One region of the Paenibacillus sp. JT31N17 genome, then DNA from elsewhere that is predicted to be linked to it. Evidence: riboswitches for the same ligand, from Rfam matches in the RefSeq annotation. Region 1 holds a riboswitch; each other region holds the start of a gene.

Evidence for each region. A riboswitch is a leader RNA that binds a small molecule or an ion and turns the genes downstream of it on or off. The one in region 1 is predicted to bind ZMP and ZTP.
Region 2: linked by a shared signal. The riboswitch ahead of AC0YOB_RS27675 (DJ-1/PfpI family protein) and the one ahead of AC0YOB_RS35735 (IMP cyclohydrolase) in region 1 are both predicted to bind ZMP and ZTP.
Region 3: linked by a shared signal. The riboswitch ahead of AC0YOB_RS34760 (bifunctional 5,10-methylenetetrahydrofolate dehydrogenase/5,10-methenyltetrahydrofolate cyclohydrolase) and the one ahead of AC0YOB_RS35735 (IMP cyclohydrolase) in region 1 are both predicted to bind ZMP and ZTP.
Region 4: linked by a shared signal. The riboswitch ahead of rpiB (ribose 5-phosphate isomerase B) and the one ahead of AC0YOB_RS35735 (IMP cyclohydrolase) in region 1 are both predicted to bind ZMP and ZTP.

What each region holds. Positions count from the first base shown of each region.
Region 1 covers NZ_JBWDNP010000023.1:31,116-36,453, forward strand. Annotated here, with positions in the region: gene AC0YOB_RS35725 (fructose-1,6-bisphosphatase) at 1-1,465, shown strand, start outside; gene AC0YOB_RS35730 (DinB family protein) at 1,764-2,219, shown strand; ZMP/ZTP riboswitch at 2,434-2,511, shown strand; gene AC0YOB_RS35735 (IMP cyclohydrolase) at 2,647-3,117, shown strand; gene AC0YOB_RS35740 (hypothetical protein) at 3,555-3,968, shown strand; gene AC0YOB_RS35745 (4-hydroxybenzoate 3-monooxygenase) at 4,831-5,338, shown strand, end outside.
Region 2 covers NZ_JBWDNP010000011.1:238,623-243,960, reverse strand. Annotated here, with positions in the region: gene AC0YOB_RS27690 (response regulator transcription factor) at 1-518, shown strand, start outside; gene AC0YOB_RS27685 (sensor histidine kinase) at 515-1,954, shown strand; gene AC0YOB_RS27680 (NIPSNAP family protein) at 2,345-2,662, opposite strand; gene AC0YOB_RS27675 (DJ-1/PfpI family protein) at 2,811-3,392, opposite strand; ZMP/ZTP riboswitch at 3,460-3,539, opposite strand; gene AC0YOB_RS27670 (MFS transporter) at 3,625-4,839, opposite strand; gene AC0YOB_RS27665 (response regulator) at 4,849-5,338, opposite strand, start outside.
Region 3 covers NZ_JBWDNP010000021.1:38,810-44,147, reverse strand. Annotated here, with positions in the region: gene AC0YOB_RS34775 (hypothetical protein) at 77-238, opposite strand; gene AC0YOB_RS34770 (pirin family protein) at 368-1,147, opposite strand; gene AC0YOB_RS34765 (MarR family winged helix-turn-helix transcriptional regulator) at 1,378-1,821, opposite strand; ZMP/ZTP riboswitch at 2,000-2,139, shown strand; gene AC0YOB_RS34760 (bifunctional 5,10-methylenetetrahydrofolate dehydrogenase/5,10-methenyltetrahydrofolate cyclohydrolase) at 2,222-3,088, shown strand; gene AC0YOB_RS34755 (cyclodeaminase/cyclohydrolase family protein) at 3,085-3,711, shown strand; gene AC0YOB_RS34750 (ABC transporter ATP-binding protein) at 3,929-4,951, opposite strand; gene AC0YOB_RS34745 (ABC transporter permease) at 5,000-5,338, opposite strand, start outside.
Region 4 covers NZ_JBWDNP010000005.1:173,252-178,589, reverse strand. Annotated here, with positions in the region: gene AC0YOB_RS18610 (MDR family MFS transporter) at 1-467, opposite strand, end outside; gene AC0YOB_RS18605 (L-threonylcarbamoyladenylate synthase) at 721-1,839, shown strand; gene AC0YOB_RS18600 (manganese efflux pump MntP) at 1,928-2,488, shown strand; gene AC0YOB_RS18595 (low molecular weight protein arginine phosphatase) at 2,518-3,099, shown strand; ZMP/ZTP riboswitch at 3,187-3,269, shown strand; gene rpiB (ribose 5-phosphate isomerase B) at 3,401-3,868, shown strand; gene AC0YOB_RS18585 (TIGR01440 family protein) at 3,978-4,625, shown strand; gene AC0YOB_RS18580 (serine hydroxymethyltransferase) at 4,799-5,338, shown strand, end outside.

The DNA.
Region 1 (5,338 bases):
TAAGGACCCTTATTATGAGGAAATATACCGGCAAATTATTTCCTTGGGCCAGGCGGACAAGCTCATTATCGGCCTTGCTTATACGACCCAGCGCCTGGTGGTTGACCATCTTCATGTGGTCGGAGATATCTATGACCGCGGGCCGGAACCCGATAAAATTATGGACACGCTGATCAACTACCATTCTGTAGACATTCAGTGGGGGAACCATGATGTCCTGTGGATAGGCGCCTATGCGGGTTCCCTGGTCTGCCTTGCGAATATTATCCGGATCTGCGCCAGATACGATAATCTGGACATCATCGAAGACGTATATGGAATCAATCTTCGCCCATTGCTGAACTTGGCGGAGAAATACTATGATGACAATCCGGCTTTTAGACCGAAGCTGCAGACCGACCATAACGGTTCGGAGCAGGAAATCCTGCAGATTACCAAAATCCATCAAGCCATTGCCATGATCCAGTTTAAGCTTGAAATCCCGATTATCAAGAGACGCCCCTACTTTAATATGTCTAAGAGGCTTTTGCTTGAGCAGATCGATTACGACAAAACTGAAATCAAGATCGGCGGAAAAACTTACCCGCTGGAAAACACCTGTTTCGCAACCGTAAATCCGCAACAGCCTGAACAATTGCTGGAGGAAGAACAGCAGGTGATGGAAAAGCTGCTGTTCTCCGTTCAGCATTCCGAAAAGCTGGCCAGACATATGAATTTTCTTATGAAAAAGGGAAGCCTTTATTTAAAATACAACGGGAATTTGTTATTTCACGGCTGTATTCCTTTGGATGAAGAAGGAAACATGGAAGAAATGCAGATTGAAGACAAGACGTATTCGGGCCGTCAGCTGCTCGATGTTTTTGAATATTATTTACGTTACGCCTTTGCGCATCCGGAAGAGACGGATGATCTGGCTACGGATATGGTATGGTACATCTGGACAGGGGAATGTTCCTCGCTCTTTGGAAAGAGAGAAATGACCACCTTTGAACGGTACTTTATCCAAGATAAAGAAACCTATAAGGAGAGAAAGAACCCTTATTACCATTTGCGTGAAAATGAGGAGATCTGCCGGAAAATCCTGCATGAGTTTGATATGAATCCGGATCATGGACATATCATTAACGGCCACACGCCAGTTAAAGAAATTCGTGGAGAGAACCCCGTTAAAGCAAAAGGGAAAATGGTTGTCATTGACGGCGGTTTTTCCAAAGCCTATCAATCCACAACGGGCATCGCCGGATATACCTTGTTGTATAATTCCTTTGGCATGCAGCTCGTTGCCCATCAGAAATTTAATTCAAAAGAAGATGTGTTATGTAACGGAACGGACGTATTGTCTGTAAAAAGGCTGGTGGACAAAGAACTGGAGCGGAAGCTGGTGAGGGAAACGAATGTCGGGGAGAAGCTGCTGCAGAAAATCTCAAATTTGAAGAATCTCCTGGAATATCGCTACATGAAATGAAACAACTGCTAAATGAAACAACTGGTACAGCCGCGTTACGCTAACAGGTACGATAGTTCAATAATAACACGGAAGCAACCGACCACAATGATCGGCGCTTCATTGAGCTAACGGGCCGGATAATTTAACCAAATGACATTATATTAATTCCAGGAGCAAGTCATCCTCAATTAATGAAAAGCGCCGCAACATTGTACCATTACGGTATCGCTCAATTTATTCTAACCTTCTGGTGGTACGACCCTAACGGATAACAATAGGTTCAAGTAATCGATGAGACGAAGAGGGGGAAACCGAAATGAAGACAATCAAGTGCATGATGGACCACCTGTACTGGGCGGACGGACGCATCTTGGACGCGCTCGAGGAGAGTGAGACGAAAAACAAGGACATTCTGAAGCTGGTTCGGCACGTCGCGGCCGCGGAACGAGTCTGGCTGTCCCGATTGCAGGGCAAGGGCAGCGCGCAATATTCGTTGTGGGAGGAAGCGGAAGACCTGACGGCGATCCGGACGATGTTCGAAGAAAACGCTGGGCAATATCGCGTCTATATCGAAGGGCTCGAGGAATCCGAGTTGGACGAGATGATCGACTATGCAAACCAGAGCGGGGTTCCGTTCCGAACGTCCGTCCGGGACATCCTGTCGCAGGTTCTCTTACATGGGCAATATCACCGGGGACAGATCAACCGGGCGCTTCGGATCGAATCGGCAGAGCCTGTCCAAATTGATTACATCACGTTCGCGAGGCTCTAACAGGGCCTAATAATCACCATTTCTCGGAATGGGATTAGCATTGACTAACGGATTACGATAGCTTAATAATAACACAGCAGGCTGTCGACTTTTTTATATGCTGTAGCTATTGCTACGCTAAAGGACATTAGAGCATAGTTCCGTTGGTGTTATTTTTAAGCCATTGTCATAATTGAATTTACTAGCAGTAATTGCTACTATGGGAAGTAATTTAAAACTTATATGTGACTGGCGAAGCATGGGGATCCATGAGGAAGCATATAGGTTATGGCCGTACGCCTGGGCAGAGGTAAGGGGAATTTCCCCTTACCTCTTTATGTTTACTCGAGAGGAGCAAGAGCAATGAAAACAGTTCAACACGATTTGTTTGAAAACCCATATCCCGGAAGAACGCTTATCGTAGGAATGACTCCTTCCGGGTCGCAACGTGCACATTGTCTCGAATGGTGATCAAACTGACACTATCTATGATGGGTTGCAGCATAACCGGACCTTTGAACAATCGTTAATGCTTCGAGAGTTTGAACCAGATGCTCCGCACTTTACACCGAGAATTTCAGCCGTGATAAACACAGAACTTAAACAGTATAGTTTATCGATTTTAAAAACACACGACAACGACCTTTCAATTTGCTTACGCAATAGTTATCAATACAGTAAATTTAAGAGTGGCATTGGTCACTGCATTCACACGTACAACTCAGAGCAGAATGCTGTACTAAAACCGTTTGAAGGCGACCCTTTCGAAGTACCACTATTCGATTCAATGAATGGTATAGCTGACTATTACTGGGAATGTATCAATGCTGAAAACAAAATCGCATTGCTGGTAAAGTTTATTCATGTTTCAAATCAAGATATTCAATTCCAAATTCGAAATAAGCATTCAGCTAACTGAGCACGTTAGTTCAACAACACATCAGAGCAGTTTGCCGGCAGCAGCTGCTCCATTTTTTTGTTACGCAAACGGGCAGAACAGATAACAACCTAAAGGAGAAAGGCCTCGGTTCATAATAAGATCGATCGCCTGTGTCAATGGCAACTTTACCAGATCCGGTGCACAACGTTTAAATTGCTTCTTCGGGAGACACCCATTCATATCGATCGTGCTCGGGTTCTCTGCTGATATCGACCTCTGCTTTTCAAGTCGCTTCGGCAGTATACAGGAACCAGGATTCACTGCCAAAATCGGTAATTCTACTGGCAGGTTAAGACCGGTTTCGAGGCAGATCCTCTTTGTATTATTGAAGTAGAGGGAGTTTAGCGCAATAGATCCTGCTATTTGCAACTTAAATCAATCCCCAAACGTTAGAACAGTTGAAATGGGGGACTATTATGAAAAACATTATAATAACGCTGTTAGGAATGTGCTTCTTTGTTACAGGGTGCATGAATAACGAGAAAACAATTACTTTGGAACAAATTAAAGACTTATTTGAAAAACATGGGGTTCCCTTAGCAAAGCCGAGAGAATTAAATACGGAGAATGTATTCATAATGACTTTGAATGACGTATCACCTGAGCCTTTTTTGATTAATGACGATCAGTTAATTAGCATTTACATCTATTCTTCCAGCGCGGGTGTTAAGAAGGCAATTAGAGATTTTGAGGATAAGACGGCAGCGGCAGATGTTGTACCACATTCAAAATATCAAGTTGGGAATGTGTTGATAATTTATTCCAACGAAGGCTTTAAAGATGATCGAGTTGAATTCGTAGTTAAGGAAATGAAATCTCTTGTGTCCTAATTAAAAACTTTTCGTTACGCTAACTGGGTACGATAGTGCAACACGAAAGGGCTGCCTCATGGGACTGTTGACAAAGGCTAGGGAATCAACAGTCCCCATTGGCAGTCCTTTGTTTTTTTTACTGGAGATTAGCGTCAGTTCCTTTTATAGCAGGATATCCCACTCGATAAATCGAATAAAGTTATAAATTGAAACGGCCGGGTAGCTCCTAAATCATGGGAGGGGGAAGAGTGTATTAAAGCAGCATCCTCAAAGGAAAAAAAACCAAAGGAAAAAAAGCACAGGAAGACGAACCACAACCAAGAAAAACGGCTTCAATTATACTTTGAGCAATTTTTTCAAAGAATTTTTCTAAAACCTTCCGGATGATATAGTGTTGTTGTATTTGAGATCGACCTCGAAATCAGGAAAAAACTGCCGACATCAATGAATCGGCAGTTTTCTTCACTAATGGGCAGTAGAATACCATAGCCAGCCACCAAAATAATTGGTATATTTAGGTTGGCATAGCAATCCATAAGAAATTACTTCATATGCGGCACTGCATAATACAGATGAAAATAAGTGATTAGTATTTGTGAGGAATGAGAGGAGTTGAACATGAGCGCCGTAGGTCTCTCGAAGTCGCGGCTCGATCGAATGCATCAAGTATTCGGGATACGTCGAACGTAAAGAAATGCCTGGGCTCGTTGCGCTCATCAGTCATGAGAAAATGCGTTCAACTTCCAACATGTTCCTCGATTTATGCTCAGCAGTTCACAACAATTTAAGCTTTCGTGGAAAGAATCGATGAGGCTGATTCGCGTAGTGATGAACTGTTCATTTAGCAAATAATCTCGTAACCATTACGGAGGCTAGATAAATGGCGAAGGGACATCCGTATTTTCATAGCGAGGATGCAGGAGAACAAGCCGCATTCTATACCAAAGCGTTGGGCGGGGAACTTGGACTTGGCCCGAAATCTGGTGAGGAGCTGACGCGCTTCCAAAAAACGCAGGTGGCCATAGTCGGAGCCGGTCCGGCCGGTCTCGTACTGGCCCTCCTACTGCAGCAGGAGGGCATCGACTGCATCGTCGTCGAGAGCCAGACCCAGGCCCACGTGGAGGCACGTGCTCGAGCCGGATTCATCGAGCACCGCGTCGTGAAATTCTTGCGCCGACACGGCCTCTCAAAGGGGCTTGACCTTCGCGGTGTATCTCACACAACGTGCGAGTTCCGCCACGGCGGGCGCCGGTACATAGTCCCGTACGGTGACCTCGTCGGTGGTTCCCACGTCGTCTACCCCCAGCAATTCGTGGTGAAGGACCTAATCGAATTGTTCACATCTCGTGGTGGGACGATCCTGTTCTCACACCCGGCGGCCAAGATGG
Region 2 (5,338 bases), on a different contig from region 1:
TAATTTTACTGGACATCTCCCTTCCCGATATTGAGGGCTACGAGCTGATGCCCCGGTTCAACCGCAGCGGAGTGCCGGTCATATTCCTGACTGCGCGGAACAGCCTTGCTGATAAAGTAAAAGGACTCAAGATGGGGGCTGACGACTACATTGTAAAGCCCTTTGAAGCAATGGAGCTGTTGGCCAGAATAGAAGTCGTGCTTCGCCGTTATGGAAGTAAAGCAGATCAGATAACGTGCGAGGGCCTAGACATCTACCTGGAGGAGCGCACGATAAAGCGGGACGGCACCGTTATCGAACTTACAATGAAGGAATACGAGCTGATCCTTCTTCTTATCAACAACCGGAACAAAGCCCTGTCCCGAGAAAAAATCCTTGAGCTTGTCTGGGGCTACGATTATATGGGCGAGACGCGGACTGTCGACATTCATGTCCAGAAGATTCGAAGAAAACTCGGCTGGGAAGAGCAGATTAAAACCGTCTACAAATACGGTTACAGGCTGGAGGCTCATACATGAGACTCTGGCAGAAGGTTTTTTTTGGCACCTTCCTCCTGTTTGAGCTGCTGTTCAACGCCTCTTCATTTTATCTTATCGAGCACAATTTCAATCAGAATCTGGTGAGAGAAATCGACAGAGGCTTGTCGGAGCAGCATGTTCTGCACGCTCAGATCGAGACGGACTGGTCGTATATTAATAATTTGAATCAGCTGTTAAATTCGGCAATAAACAATGCAGATGATTTTATTAAAAATAACACTCAAAAATATCTGAAGTCCTTTGACACCGACAAAGTGTCCATTGAAGTGATGGATCATCGTAATCAAAAGGTTTTTACAGACTTTCCCGAAAATATAGCCGGCCCGAGACAGGAGCTTGAGGTACGGGATTCCGCAAGCAGAACCTATATCATCCGGGATGTCGGCCAGAAGAGCTATTTATTCGTCACAAGCGGGCTCCAATTGAACGGGGACGATTTTAAGCTCGCATACATCCGGGATATTACAGACATTTACCAGGGAAAGACGGCCCAGATCAGAAATTTTGTTAAGATCAATATTGTCATTACCGTTATTTTAGCCGGTGGCCTTTATGTGTTGATTTGGTTTCTCACACGCTCGGTCCGCATGCTCACAAAATCCGCGCAGACGATAGCTTCAGGCCATTATTCACATCGTGTCGGCGTTTTATCGAGAGATGAGATTGGCTTGCTTTCGGAGAATTTTAACCAGATGGCCGTTGCCGTAGAAGAAAAAGTTGAGGAATTGGAGGACGCCGCCAAGAACAGGGAACATTTTATTCACTATCTGACGCATGAATTGAAGACGCCGCTTACCTCGATCATAGGCTATGCAGACTTCTTGAGAACGACTAAATATAACGAAGAAGTTTTTTACAAGGCCTTAAACTATATTTACAGCGAAGGAAAACGGCTTGAAAGTCTGTCGTTCAAGCTTATGGACCTGGTTCTCATCGGCAATAAAAAGAAGGCCATGGACATGGAAGAGATAATGCCGATTTTTGAGGAGACGGAGCAGATTCTAAAGCCGCAGCTGGAACAGGCAACTATTGAGCTGTCACTATCGGTTGAGCCTGCAAAGCTGGTGATTGAAAGAGACCTGATCAAAATCCTCTTCACCAACTTAATCGACAATGCAATAAAAGCTTCGGGAGCCGGGGGCATCATTTATTTCAGAGGGCTCATGACGGAAGACGACCACTATGCAATAGAGGTAGAGGACGAGGGGATTGGCATACCGGAACAGGATGTACCGAAGGTGTTCGAGCCGTTTTTCATGGTGGATAAAGCCCATTCGCGGGCAAACAACAGCGCGGGGTTGGGGCTTGCCATATGCGCGGAGATCGTCAGGCTCCATGAGGGAAGGATAGAGATCAGAAGCCGTCTGAATGAGGGAACCGTTGTGAGGATCATACTTCCGGGAGTATGCAGCTAATTTACAACATACCGCTACTAATCGGGTGCTGAAGTATCAGAGCACCTACTATGTCAACGGCGGCACCGGCCGGATTATGATTCAAAGAGATCAGAACGGAAATCCGGTGAGCGGGAAAGTGTTCAAGAAAGCCGATAACCCGGATGCATTTAGAAAAATACGATTGGACATCCGTTGGCACCGAGCAGGCACCGGACGGGAAAATCCTGAATAAAGTAATGGAAAGCTGCCGGAAGCGGCTAGTAAGCAACAGCCTGTTGAGAAGCTGCTCAACAGGCTGTTTTTAAGTGCGCCAGACGCGAGCGGCACATGGAGGCGACACAGCATACAGGTCTCTGATACACATGCAGAAATGCACAGTTTCTCTTGTTGTTCAAGGGAACATCCCGCTTAACGCTGGAAATATCCCGCACGCTGCATGAAGCTTTTTTCCACTTGTTCAACAATCGGCCCGTCCGCTTCCGACTTCTGTTTCACTTCCAGCCATTCCGGATCCTGGCCGAATACATCCCACTGGCGGTTCCGCTCGTCCATATCGTTGTATTCCATGATGTAATACAGCTTGGAGTGTCCCTCCTGATCGACCCAGAAGTCATAAACCTTCATTCCAAGGCGTTTGAAAATTCCAAGGGTGTGGTTGGCAAAACGGGCATTCATGGCTTCCATCTTCCCGGCATGAACGGAATAGATACGCAGTTCGTACAGCATGTTAATTTCCTCCCTCGGTGAAATGATTGCTTTCCTGTTAGATCTTGCCCGCCGTGAAGATGCTGCCAACAGGGGGCATATCTGATATATTCCCGCATTTTGCGGTCAAAAGCAATGGCTGCTGCGGATATTCCAGCTATTTTGTCTGCTATTCACTCATCCGACCGGGGCGATAATAGGGATAATCCATTTTTTCCTGAACCTGCCGGGCGACCTCCGGAGTGCTTAATGATTCAACGAGGAACAAGCCAAGATCAAGGGATGCGGCGACGCCGCCGCCCGTGAACACATTGCCATCCCTGACAACGCGGGACTTTACGACCTCTGAGCAATAAGGGGCAAGCAGGTCATAGGCAGAAGGGTTCGTCGTAGCCCGTCTATCAGTTAAGAAACCAGCCGCCCCAAGCAGCAGGGCTCCTGTGCAAACCGACGCCTTAATTTCCACATCGCGGGCAGTTTTCACCCAGGAGACAAAATCGGGGTCATGCCTAAGCTGCCTTGTAGAAAATCCGCCGGGGATAAAAATCAGATCATATCCGGAGAGATCCGGATAGACATGCGGGATTTTTATGGTTAATCCCCGATCATCCGTAATTTCCGCCTTCGTCGAACAAAAATCCCACGACACCGCTTCTTTGACTCGCAAAATGCCCAACCAGGTTACAGCTTCGTAAAAACCGCTAAAATCCAGCGTCGTCATTCCGTCAAATAAAATAAATGCCATCTTCATTCCCGTACACCGGCCTCTCGTTTGTCTGGTATTAAACAAAAAAAGCACCCGATCTGAAGAGGATCAAGTACTTTGCCCAGGCGTACGGCTGTTTGTCGGTGCGCTCCCTCATGGTTATCCATGTTTACGCCAGTAACGCACCGTTTCATGCTATTGTTATAATCTTACATTCTTCTGCTGGAAAGTTCAAGGAGATAAAAGGAGATAAATCTCCGCCTGGGATTTTCAGCCTTCAGCCTTCACTGCTATAGCCCTGTGCCTCCAGGTTCTTGCGGCTGGCCTTCATGATGAACATGTACATGAGAGCAAAACCCGCCACGCCCAGCAAAGCCGTCCCGGCGCTGATCCGGTACATCGCATGCGCGCCAAGATTCTGGAATATCCAGCCCCCAGTGACGCCCGCTACGATCCCGGACAGTCCTCCCCAGCTGAGGGCGTATACCGCTTGACCCGAGGCCCTGTATTCCTTCGGAACGAGCAGTGCGGTCAATTGCGTGCCTACATAATAATAACCTGCAAAAGTAAGACAGTGCAGGGCTTGAATGAAGATGATCTGATAAGGGGTTTCCGCCACCGACATCAGAAACCAGCGCAGCGCGTATAGCAGACTGACCACGGCCAGACAGAAGATCATGGTTCTTCGACTTTTGCGCAAATACCGGTCGAACAGCAGGTAAACCGGAATCTCGAAGATGGATGACAGAAAAGCGGACCAGCCGATCAGAGAATTTTTGCCTCCCAGATCGGAGATATAGATCGAAACAAATGTGTTGTTCATCGAGTTTGGAATCGAAATGAGAACGCCGATGACAAGGAACATGATAAATGGTTTGTTGGCCCATATTTGACCATAACCGACCGGGGCGCCTTTTCGGCTGCCCGTTTTGCCTCCGCGGGGCAGCTTCAAGGCCAGGGCGATGGAGATGAGCATCATCACCCCGTACACGATCCACAGGTGATGAATGCCCAGTCGCTCGATGACCGGCCCTGTCGCCACGGCCATAACGGCCCACCCGAGGGAACCCCACAGACGGAAGCTGCCGAACTTAAGGCCTGTCTTGTCGGCCACATCGAGATTGAGGCTATTACTTTGCGAGAACAACGGGCTCTGGAAGAAAAAGTAGAGCAGCATGAACGTAAAGATAAGATAACCCGCGTTCAGAGAAAAGACGATCTGCATGACCACGGCATTGCCGATCAGCAGTATGAGCAGAACGCGCCTGGCATTCTCAAGCCGGTCGCTCCAATATCCCCAGAAGGGGTTGGAGAGGAGGGAGATGAACGGGCCTCCGGCGAGCAGCAGGCCAACCGTAAAGTTGGACATGCCGGTTTCCTTCAAGTAAAGCGGAAAAAATGTGCTGTAGACGGAGATCGCCCCGTAGATGAAAAAGTTGAACGCTTTTATGAAGCCCAGGGATCGTATGTTGGTCAATGATGGGTGTGACATGTACTGCGCTCAATCCTTTCCCGCTGACGAACCTGTTTTGGCAAGCTTCCGGTACTGCGTCGGCGTGATTCCGGTATGCGATTTGAAGATCGAGCAGAAGTATTTGTACTCCTTGTAGCCGACTTTCTCGGCGATCTCGAATACCCGCTCGTCGGTTCCGACCAGACTTGCTTTGGCCCGTTCGATGCGCACCTCATTCAGATACTCCGCGAACCCTTTGCCGAAATTTTGTTTGAACAGGATGCTGAAATAATTCGGCGTTATTTTGAGCAGGGCGGCCAGCTCAGAGGCCTTCAAATCCGTATGGTAGCTGGAATCAATATGCTTGTTGACGCGGTCGGCAATCCAGTGGTTCTTGTTGGCCAGGGAAGAATGAATCATCGCATGCAGGGACCAAAGCTCTTTGCGGAGCAGCGATTCCATGGCGCGGTAGGAGTTGTGCGTCAACAGATCGATTTCGCCCGAATTGAACGGATCGGTGCGCTCCGACAAATCCATG
Region 3 (5,338 bases), on a different contig from region 1:
ATATTGTTTTTAATATAAACGATCAGGACTGAAAAATCAACCCGGAATCTTCAGCCGGCATGCAGACTCTTTTCCCTCAGGAGCGTCCGAACAGGTTTATGAATTTCATATTGCGGACCCCGAAGGAGAAGATAAGCAGGCTGATAAGAAACAGCTGTGTATGTTGGATTGACAAATAAATAACCGGAAGCAGCAAAACAACCAGTAAAGCCAGCCGCATGACATTCATATCATCCATCGTCCTCTCCAGCACTCGTATGTTAGTTAATATAACATGTTAAAGAGCTTTAGTAAATCGGAGAGGAGATGGAAGGATACTTATTAGGCTATAGTCTTGATCTGATGACAGTTAATATTACTTCTATACTCAGCGTTTGGGGTGCAGCGGATAGTCAACGATCGTCGGGACCTCAATCAGAATGAGCCGCAGCGGCTCGGTGCCCTCACTTGCCGTTATGAGGACGTTCAGCTCCTCGTCAGCACGCACTACGACATAATCCTTATGCTGAAAATCCGTGTTTTTTGCTGCATCCTCTGCATAGGACCAGCTGCCTCCGCTCCGAATGGCAAGCGCTGATAAAGTACGTTCGGCAGGGACCTGATGGCGGTAGGATTGTCCGGCCGGTACGGTAATATCCCACATCCGGGCATCGGCAATGATGGAGATGGGCGATCCTTCGCCGATCACAGTTTTTCTGATAACGCCGTCCGCCTCCACAATCGGAAAAGCCTCATGATCATACTGATTATAGGTTGGCGCGGTTTTGTAGGCCGTCTCCAGGCTTGGCTCGAACCAAATCTGGAAAGCTTCCATATCCGGGCCTACAAAACGCTCCTGGTGGCTGACGCCGGAGCCGGTCTGCATGATTTGGACGCCGCCGGGACCAACAGTGCTTTTGGTGCCCAGAGTATCGCCATGCTCGGCTTGGCCGTTGACTACATAGGTCATAATTTCAAAGGCTTGATGGGGATGCAGCGGAATGTGCCCGCCTTCGGCCGAATGCGCCCATGCCCAATAGAACAAAGGGCCGAGTCTGCGGAGCACCGAGCCGTCCCCGGTAAAGCCGATTGGTTTCTGCTCTGTAATTTTGCCGCCGTCAAATGCGCCTCTGCCTTGTAAAGTTGGACCGTATATTAAGGTTTGCATAGAAATGACCTCCATTATTCGTTTTATATAAATAGGGTATAGCCTCAATATGGCAATTGAATCGTCTCAAAAAGCTGGATATCATACCGCGTATCAGGCGGAAACAGTCTGCAACGGGTTTTTAGACAAGTGACAAGCAGTGAACACGCTCATCACCCCTCGAATATCTGAAGACGGTTCCGCTCGCGCAGACGGTCTTCTTCACTGAAGCTCTGAATGCAAGCAGCTAACTAGATGAAGCTTGCCTGGGCTGCAAGGCCCAGCTTCTTAAGCAGTTGAATGGCCTGTGTCTGCTCTTCAGCCGTGAGACCGGCTACCGCCTTCTGAATCGCCACGGTATGCTCTGGAAAAATCCGCTCAAGCAGCTCGTTTCCCTGCTCCGTAAGCTCTGCGAAAATTACTCTCCTGTCCGTGGGACATGCCTTGCGCCGCGCTAATCCTTTGGCCGTCAGCTTGTCGATGACGTAGGTAATATTGCCGCTTGTCATCAATATTTTCTCGCCAATCTGCTGCAGAGGCTGCTCTCCCTTATGATACAGCAGCTCCAGTACACCAAATTCAGTTGGGTTCAACCCGTATTTGCGAATATCCTGCTGTATATGCGCGCTAACCCATTGATTCGCCCGTGATAAAGTAACGAATAGCTGTAAAGAAGTATTTGGAGGTTGACTCACGCTGCTCACCTCATTTTCTTTTAATTTAAATATCTTAATTTAAAGATAAATCAATTCGACGACGTTGTCAAGCGGCTGCATTCCGTTACAGGCAGGGAAATGCCAATATCTCCTCCAGATGACATGAGTAGCCGTTTCTTCTGGACCTTGTTTCTGCTATAATGACAGCATTGGAATAAGGGTCGCGTGCAACTGGCGCAGCGTGGATTAACCACGAGGAAGCAAGCGACTAAATGAGCGTATCCATGCTGACCTCCGCTATCAGTAAATTGGGGTGCAGCGGCCGCTCTGTCATAGCCGTACGCCTGGGCAAAGTATTTGAAGGAAGATGTGCTAAAGAGCACGGGTCCTTTCAGATGCTTTTTTTTGTTTACCTATTGCATGAGGGAGGCATTCGATCATGGCCAAGCTGTTGAAGGCAAAACCGCTCGCTGATGAGGCAGGCGGGCTCATCAAGACACAGGTTCAGGAATGGAAGGAAGCAGGGATTGCACCGGCAATAGCGGTCCTGATGGTAAATGGAGACCCGGCCTCGGCAGCCTATGCCAACGCCAAGGGGCGGCTTGCCGGGAAGCTGGGGATCGGCTTCGAGCTTCTGACTTTCGAGCAGAACGTCACGGAGGCTGAATTGCTCCGGGAGATTCAGCGGTTGAATGGGGATGACAGCATTCATGGCATCCTGATCGAGCTTCCGCTGCCAGCGGGATTGGATTCCAGCCGGCTTGCGGCTGCGCTTGATCCGCTGAAGGATATTGACGGTATTACCCCGGCCAATAAGCTGGCCTGCATGATGAATGAACCCGGTCTGCGGCCAGCCACCCCGCAGTCCTGCATCCGATTGATTGAGGCTGCGGGAATCCCGCTAAGCGGCAAGCATGTTGTCGTTGTCGGCAGGGGAGAGACGGTAGGCCGGCCTCTGATGCAAATGCTGCTGCACCTGAACGCAACGGTGACCGTATGCCATTCCCGTACGACTGATCTGGCTCGAATGATCAAGGGTGCGGACGTGCTGGTCACGGCTGCGGGCCGATTGAACCTGATTACCCCGGAGATGGTTCATACCGGGCTGACTCTCATTGACGCAGGCATCAATGTCAGTCAAGATGGCAGTGGAATTGCCGGTGATGCGGCTCCGGAAACGGCCGATCATGTAGCGGCTTCTTCACCGGTCCCTGGGGGTGTGGGCACATTGACCACGACGATATTATTCGAGAATGTCCTGCATGCATTAAAGCTGCAGCAGGATGCGGGGAGGCTGCAGATATGAGCGATTCATGGAAGCAATCGATCCATGCTTTTTTGGAGAAGGCGGGCTCCGCTTCTCCTACTCCAGGAGGAGGAAGCGTGGCTGCCCTCGCCGCGGCGCTTGGCGCATCCATGGGCTCGATGGTAACCCGGCTGACGACAGGAAACAAGTATGAAGATGTGCAGGCGGATATGAATTTCATCACCGGACAAATGACGGGGGCTGTATCGGCATGCGAGGCGGTCATGCTGCAGGATATTGAGAGCTTCGGGGAGTTTATGCGCGTTCTGGCTCTGCCAAGGACTACTGAAGAAGAGCGGGAGCTGCGCAAAAAGGCCCTTAGCGGAGCTGCTGTCCGCGCGGCCGAGGTGCCATTAGGCTTAATGGTGCTGTGCCATGAGCTGCTGCTGCTGCTGCATGATGCGGTTATGAAAGTGAACCGCAATGTCATCTCCGATTGGGGAATCGCCGCCCTGATGCTCGAAGCGGCGATCCAATCGGCTTGGCTCACAGTGGAAATTAATTTGAGCTCCATTCAAGATCTGGCTGCCGCAGCGCGCATTCGTGAACAGGGCGAAGCGCTTGAGCTTGCGGGTGCGAAGCTGAAGGCAGCGATCCTGACGGCAGTCAGATCTCGATTGTAAGCTGCTCCTTCTCATTTGAGACAAGATAATCTTGAGACCGCTATTCCAGATCGCGTACGGACTGGCCGATACCAACTGATTGGCCAGCGCCAACTAACTGGCTAATGCCAACGGACTGGCCAATACCAACTGACTCTGACGGGCTGCGCGTATGGGGTGAGGAGTTTGTAAATATAGACCTGATTTATCCTGATCAGGTCTTTAACACTATCAGGTCTTAATAGACCCGGTGAACGATTTCTTCAAAGTCGGGCTCCTCCATATGAACATCCTCGATCTCGCCCAGCTGCTCCAGCATCCGCAGCGCCTCCATGGCGCTGAGCTGATCGCGGTTGCACTCTACGGTAAGCGTATGACCGTCACTGCCCGTAAGCCGCAGGGGCCAACGGCGGTCCTGCGGTTCCTCAGCGGCGCTTCCCGGCCAGTCGGCCGGATTAAACTGGCCGTCTATCAGCGGAGAAGCCATACTGAGATAGGTTACCCGAATGATGGTCGGCAAGCCGATCCTCCGCCTTAACCCGCCGGTTGTCCCGTCGAATCCGAGACGGCCGTCATTGATCACAATGACGCGGCTGCACAGCTGTTCAATATCGTCCATATCATGAGTCGTGAGCAGGATCGTCTTGCCCAGCTCGCGGTTGATGGAATGCAAAAATTCACGGATGCTTCGTTTGGCGATTACATCAAGTCCAATGGTCGGCTCATCGAGAAACAGAATGTCCGGATCGTGGAGCAGCGCCGCCGCGATGTCGGCGCGCATCCTTTGTCCGAGTGACAGCTTGCGCACTGGGGTCTCCATGAACGGGGCAAGAGCCAGCAGTTCGCTCAGCTCACCAAGACGCCGCGATTTCTCTTCATCGGGCACACCGTACATGGCGGCCAAAATATCAAAGGAATCCCGTACCGGCAAGTCCCACCACAGCTGTGTCCGCTGTCCGAACAGCACGCCAAGTCTGCGTGCGACAGTGCGCCGCTCGCGGTGGGGGCTCATGCCGGCAATCCGCACTTCGCCCGCTGACGGATGAAGAATGCCGGATAGCATCTTGATCGTCGTTGATTTTCCCGCTCCGTTAGGCCCGATATACCCGACGAATTCCCCCTGATTAATCGTAAAGCTGATATCACGGACGGCTTCCTTCACCGTATAATCCCTTGAGAACATGGTGCGCAGCCCGCTGAACCGCCCCTCCTTGGGGACGGCTGATTTGAATTCCTTGGATAAGTGCTCGACCGTTATCATATGAGCGCTGGTCCTCCTATTTGAGAATATACGAATAGTGATGCTTGTTTAGCTGCCTGTACTCTGATAACGGGATAAACCGACCCGCCACATAAACAGACCAGCGGCAAACACCAGTACAGCCGCAGCGAATGCGGACAACAGCAGCCAGACTCCGCCTTCCCCGCGCAGAATAAACAATGAGGGGACATAATTGGCGAATGCGACCGGAATAACGCTGAGCAGCATGACCTGCATCCACTTGGGATAAATCGAAACAGGATACTGGACGGCTGTCCGCGCTGCGTCCTCTGTAATATTCTGCAGCTCTTCAATCCTCGTAATCCAGAAGCCCGCCGTAGCCGTAAGCAGTCCGATTCCGAATAATAGCAAAGCGCCTGAGAGGAT
Region 4 (5,338 bases), on a different contig from region 1:
AGCGTTGGTCCGATTGCAGGAGCCAGCATGGCCGACATGGCCCAGAAGCTGACTGCGATCGGCTGCTTCTCGCGGGGGATGACCTGATAAATAATCGACATGGTAGCTGGAATGATGAGACCGCTGAAGGCCCCTTGCAAAATACGGAATGCGATGAGCGACGGGGCGCTCCATGCCAGCGCGCATAAGGCGGAGGCAATGGTGAAGCCCAGCAGGGAGACGAGATAAAGCCATTTATAGCTGAACCGTTCGCCGAAATAACCGCTGATCGGGGCAAATGTGCCCATGGCAAGCATAAAACCTGTCAGTGTCCATTGAATGGTGTTCAGGTCGGAAGCAAAATCAACCTGCAGAACAGGAATGGCGATGTTAATCGTACTGACACTGAGCGTAGAAATAAAACTGCCGAAGAAAATGGCAATCATAATGGGCAGGAAACGGACCTGCTTGGCTTCTTCTGTCTGCATCTGTAATCCTCCATTGCGCATGTAAAAATGCGAAGCTGATATATCTGAATTTATATATAAATAATCGTAGTAATCATACATCCGCAAAAGGTTAAAGTCAAAGGAAATTACATGATTTTCCGCATAGCTTCCTAATAGATGTCAGAAAAGATTCCATAGTACGCCGGATATCGGAGAGGATGTGAAACTTGCCATGTATGATATAATGGAAGAAATAAAAATGATTAATTGACGTCTAAGGATTGGTTGCATAATGACGAGCAAAACCAAGGTGTATCATGTCGATCCCGCAAGCCCCGACGATAAGATCATCAGAGAAGCCGCACGTACTCTCCGTCAGGGAGGAACGGTGGCATTTCCCACTGAGACGGTGTACGGGCTCGGAGCCAACGCATTGGATCACGATGCAGTAAGCAGAATTTTTGAAGCCAAAGGAAGACCTTCGGACAATCCGCTCATTGTGCATATTTCGGACTCTGCGCAGCTTGATTCGTTTACCGCTCCCTGCGGGGAGATGGTCCAGCTTCTGATGGACCGCTTCTGGCCGGGGCCGCTTACGATTGTTCTGCCCCTGAAGAGGGCCTCGATATCGGAGCATGTCACGGCAGGGCTGGACACCGTTGCCGTCAGGATGCCTGCGCATCCCGTGGCACTGGCGTTGATCACGGCTGCCGGGTGTCCGGTTGCGGCGCCCAGCGCCAACAGCTCGGGCCGCCCCAGTCCGACAGAAGCGACGCATGTTTTGGATGATCTGAACGGACGGATTGATGCCGTTATTGACGGAGGTTCGGCCGGCGTGGGACTGGAGTCGACGGTTGTTCAGGTTGAACCAGGCGGTATTGTACGGATTCTGCGACCAGGCGGGATAACAGCTGAATCGCTGCGCGCAGCGGGGGCGCAGGTCGAATATGATATAGCTGCCGCCCCTCATGATAATGGACAGGAACGCTGCCCAGGTTTCATTGCATCAGGAGCGCATGAATACCCGGCAGCCGGCATCGCTCCGAGATCCCCAGGAATGAAGTATGCCCATTATGCGCCCAGGGGAGTCATGCAGCTGGTTCAGGGCGGCATTGACGAAGTTGCCGCTTATATCGGCAAGCAGAGCCGGAATGCCCGGGCGGAAGGTGAACGTACGGGAGTGCTCGCGTTCCGTGAGCATGCCGACCGCTTCGATGCCGATCATGTTTTGGTCATCGGCAGCCTCGGCGATCTGGAGCAGGCGGCTCAGGGCTTATATGCAGCCCTGCGTTCATTTGATGATCTCGGCGTGAGCCGAATTTGGGCGGAGACCTGTCCGGAGGCCGGCATCGGGCATGCCTTGATGAACCGGCTTGCCAAAGCGGCTGCCCAGCAGATCATCCGCGTATAACGCCCTTCCCGGGCTGCCGCTTTTACAGGTCATGTTTAACCCCTTGTCCGCATATGCTGGAAAAGAATGCGGACAAGGGGGAAAAAGAATGGTCGAAGCGGGTATGCATGCCGGACAACTGCTGACGCTGTTACTTATGGCGATAGCTCTTGGGATGGACGCTTTTTCACTCGGGGTCGGTATAGGAATGAAGGGTATTCGGCTTGTTGATATTCTTAAATTAAGTGCGGTTATCGCGCTGTTTCATATAATAATGCCTCTTATGGGCATGCTTACCGGTAAATACGTCAGTTCCCTGCTCGGAGATGTGGCTTCATCCGCCGCCGGTGTGCTGCTGCTGCTCTTGGGCGGCCACATGATTTACAGCTCCCTGCGTGGCGAATCCGTGGAATCCCTTGATCACAGCACGGTTTGGGGGATGCTGCTGTTTGCGCTCAGCGTGAGCATTGATTCATTTTCCGTAGGCATTTCACTGGGCATGTTTGCGGCGGATGTGCTGGTCACGGTGCTTCTGTTCGGCTTCTTCGGCGGAATCATGTCCACGGTTGGACTGCTCATCGGACGGCGGGTCAGTTCAAGCATGGGCGAGTACGGGGAAGCGCTGGGCGGTGTTATTTTGTTCACGTTCGGGCTGCTTGTTTTATTTTGAATAATTTGAGGAAAAGGAGTGCGAGTGCTATGAAACGGATTTTGTTCGTCTGCACCGGCAATACATGCCGTTCCCCGATGGCGGAGGCCATTCTTAAGGAGCTTGCGAGAAAGCAGGGCAGGCAGCTGGAGGTACGCTCGGCAGGTGTGTCCACGGTGGATGGACTTCCTGTTTCTTCGAATGCTGTGGGCGTGCTGCGTCAAAGGGAGGTTTCATGTACTGGCGGCTCCAAAGCGCTTGATGGCGGTTCAGTCGTTTGGGCGGATCTGATTTTGACCATGACGACAAGCCATAAACGCAATTTGCTGCAGCGCTTCCCACAAGCGGTGGATAAAACTTATACACTCAAGGAATTCGTCGGCTGCGACGAGAAGGTCTTGGCCGATATTTCGGAGCTGGAGGGCCTTTACACGGAATGGCAGATGAAGCAGGCGCTTGGCCAACAGATGACCAGTGCCGAGCGCGACCGCCTGCTTGAGCTTGAGAAGCGGATTCCCGATTTTGACATAGCCGACCCCTTTGGCGGGTCGATGGAGATGTATAAGCGCAGCGCCGACGAGATCGAGGATGCATTGAGGAAGCTGCTGGATAAGCTTGGCCCTTCCCGATAAGGTCGTTTACAAAATATCCGCATCAGCCCCTGACGTTCGATGATTGATTTTCAACAGGCAATACGTTATGATAAAAACAACTAAGACGGTTTCTGATGTAACTGGCGACTAAAGTGGATCAAACCACGGTGGAGCATCAGATCATACGGCCGGTCGCCTGGGCAAAGAGCAGCGTGCGAAAGCATGTCATGCTCTTTTTTCGTCTTCCAGGCGATTTCAGCATGATTTCAGGTATACTAGTAACATGATTCATCGACATTTTTCGCCATCCAAGGCGGTCAAACCGGGAGGATTATATGTTATGAAAATCGCCATCGGCGCCGATCACGGCGGTTACCGCCTCAAGGAGGAGCTCGCTTCCTTCATCCGGTCGCTCGGTCATGTAATCGAAGATGTCGGCTGCAATTGCGAGCAATCCGTGGACTATCCTGATTATGCGCTTCCTGTCTGCGAAAGAGTAACAAGCGGGAAGGCGGAACGCGGAATTCTGGTCTGCGGCACCGGAATCGGCATGTCAATAGCGGCCAACAAAACGGCCGGCATCCGGTGCGCACTTGTGCACGATACCTTCTCGGCCAAGGCAACCCGTGAGCATAATGATACGAATGTGCTGGCGATGGGAGAACGCGTTATCGGACCCGGGCTTGCCCAGGAGATCGTCCGAATCTGGCTGGAAACCCCGTTCTCGGAGGAGCAGCGTCATGTTGGCAGGATCGGCAAGGTCATGAAGCTTGAAGAAAATGCGTCTTCTCCCTCAACTGTAATTTGAATCTGTTTTTGCCATCCGGCGCAAGCTGCCGTTCCGGCGATTGTTATTTCAGAGGGTAGCACCATGCTTCGCAGCAAGCGGAAGATGCGAATTGAAGGAGTGTCAGGTGATGAACCGGGAACTGAAGCTGGATACGATTGCAGGTGATGTTGAAGCTGTTGTCCGTGAGCTGGCGCATGCCGCTCAGCTTCGCAGCGGACAGCTTCTGGTAATTGGCGCAAGCACGAGCGAGGTCATCGGTCAGCGGATTGGCACATCAGGCACGCTGGAAACAGCCAAAGCGGTTTATGAAGGCGTCGAGGCGGCACGCCGTGACATTGGCTTTCACCCCGTTTATCAGTGCTGCGAACATTTGAACCGGGCGCTTGTGATGGAGAGGGATATCGCAGAGCGGTATGGACTGGAGATTGTAGGAGCCATCCCTGTGCCGAAAGCCGGCGGTTCAATGGCTTCCTACGCCTACCGGCAGTTGTCCGATCCCTGTCTGACGGAGACGGTGCAGGCGCATGCCGGACTGGATATTGGCGATACGTTCATAGGCATGCATCTGCGGCGTGTTGCTGTTCCGGTCAGGCCGACAATCCGTTTCATTGGAGAAGCGCATCTGACAATGGCTTATACGCGTCCAAAGCTGATCGGCGGCATCCGCGCCGTATATACGGAGGAAGAGGCCGGCATTCCGGGCAGTTCAGTTGCTGAAGCCTTTACGGATACATCCCCAGGGGGCCCGGAGTCTCCGGGCGGCACATGCGACTAGAGGAAGTTGATTCGGAGATTTTGACCACATACCGCGTTACTTAACAACCGCCAATAAACATGTTTTGTGAATTGTTTCTGACCAATGGCTTCTTAACAAGCTTCAAAGGCCTGTCAGCGCAATGCAAGGGACTGTTATAGAAGGCGTTACATTTAAGGAGGATAAACAAAACAATGGAACATTTACGCAAACAAGACCCTGAATTGGTAAAAGCGCTCGGACTTGAGCTGCAGCGTCAGCGCGACAACATTGAGCTTATCGCGTCCGAGAACATTGTCTCCGAAGCTGTGCTGGAAGCAATGGGAACCGTATTGACGAACAAATACGCCGAAGGCTACCCGGGCAAACGCTACTACGGCGGCTGCGAGCATGTGGATATAGCCGAGAACATTGCCCGCGACCGTGCCAAAGAGCTTTTCGGCGCAGAGCATGTCAACGTACAGCCTCATTCCGGCGCTCAGGCGAATATGGCGGTTTATCTTGCAGCGCTGAATGCGGGCGATACCGTGCTTGGCATGAATCTGGCGCATGGCGGGCATTTGACGCACGGCAGCCCGGTTAACGCATCCGGTATTTTGTATAATTTCGTCTCTTACGGCGTCAATGAGAATACATTCACGATCGATTATGAAGAAGTCCGGAAGCTTGCATTCAAGCACCGTCCGAAGATGATCGTAGCAGGCGCCTCGGCTTACCCGCGTATCATTGACTTT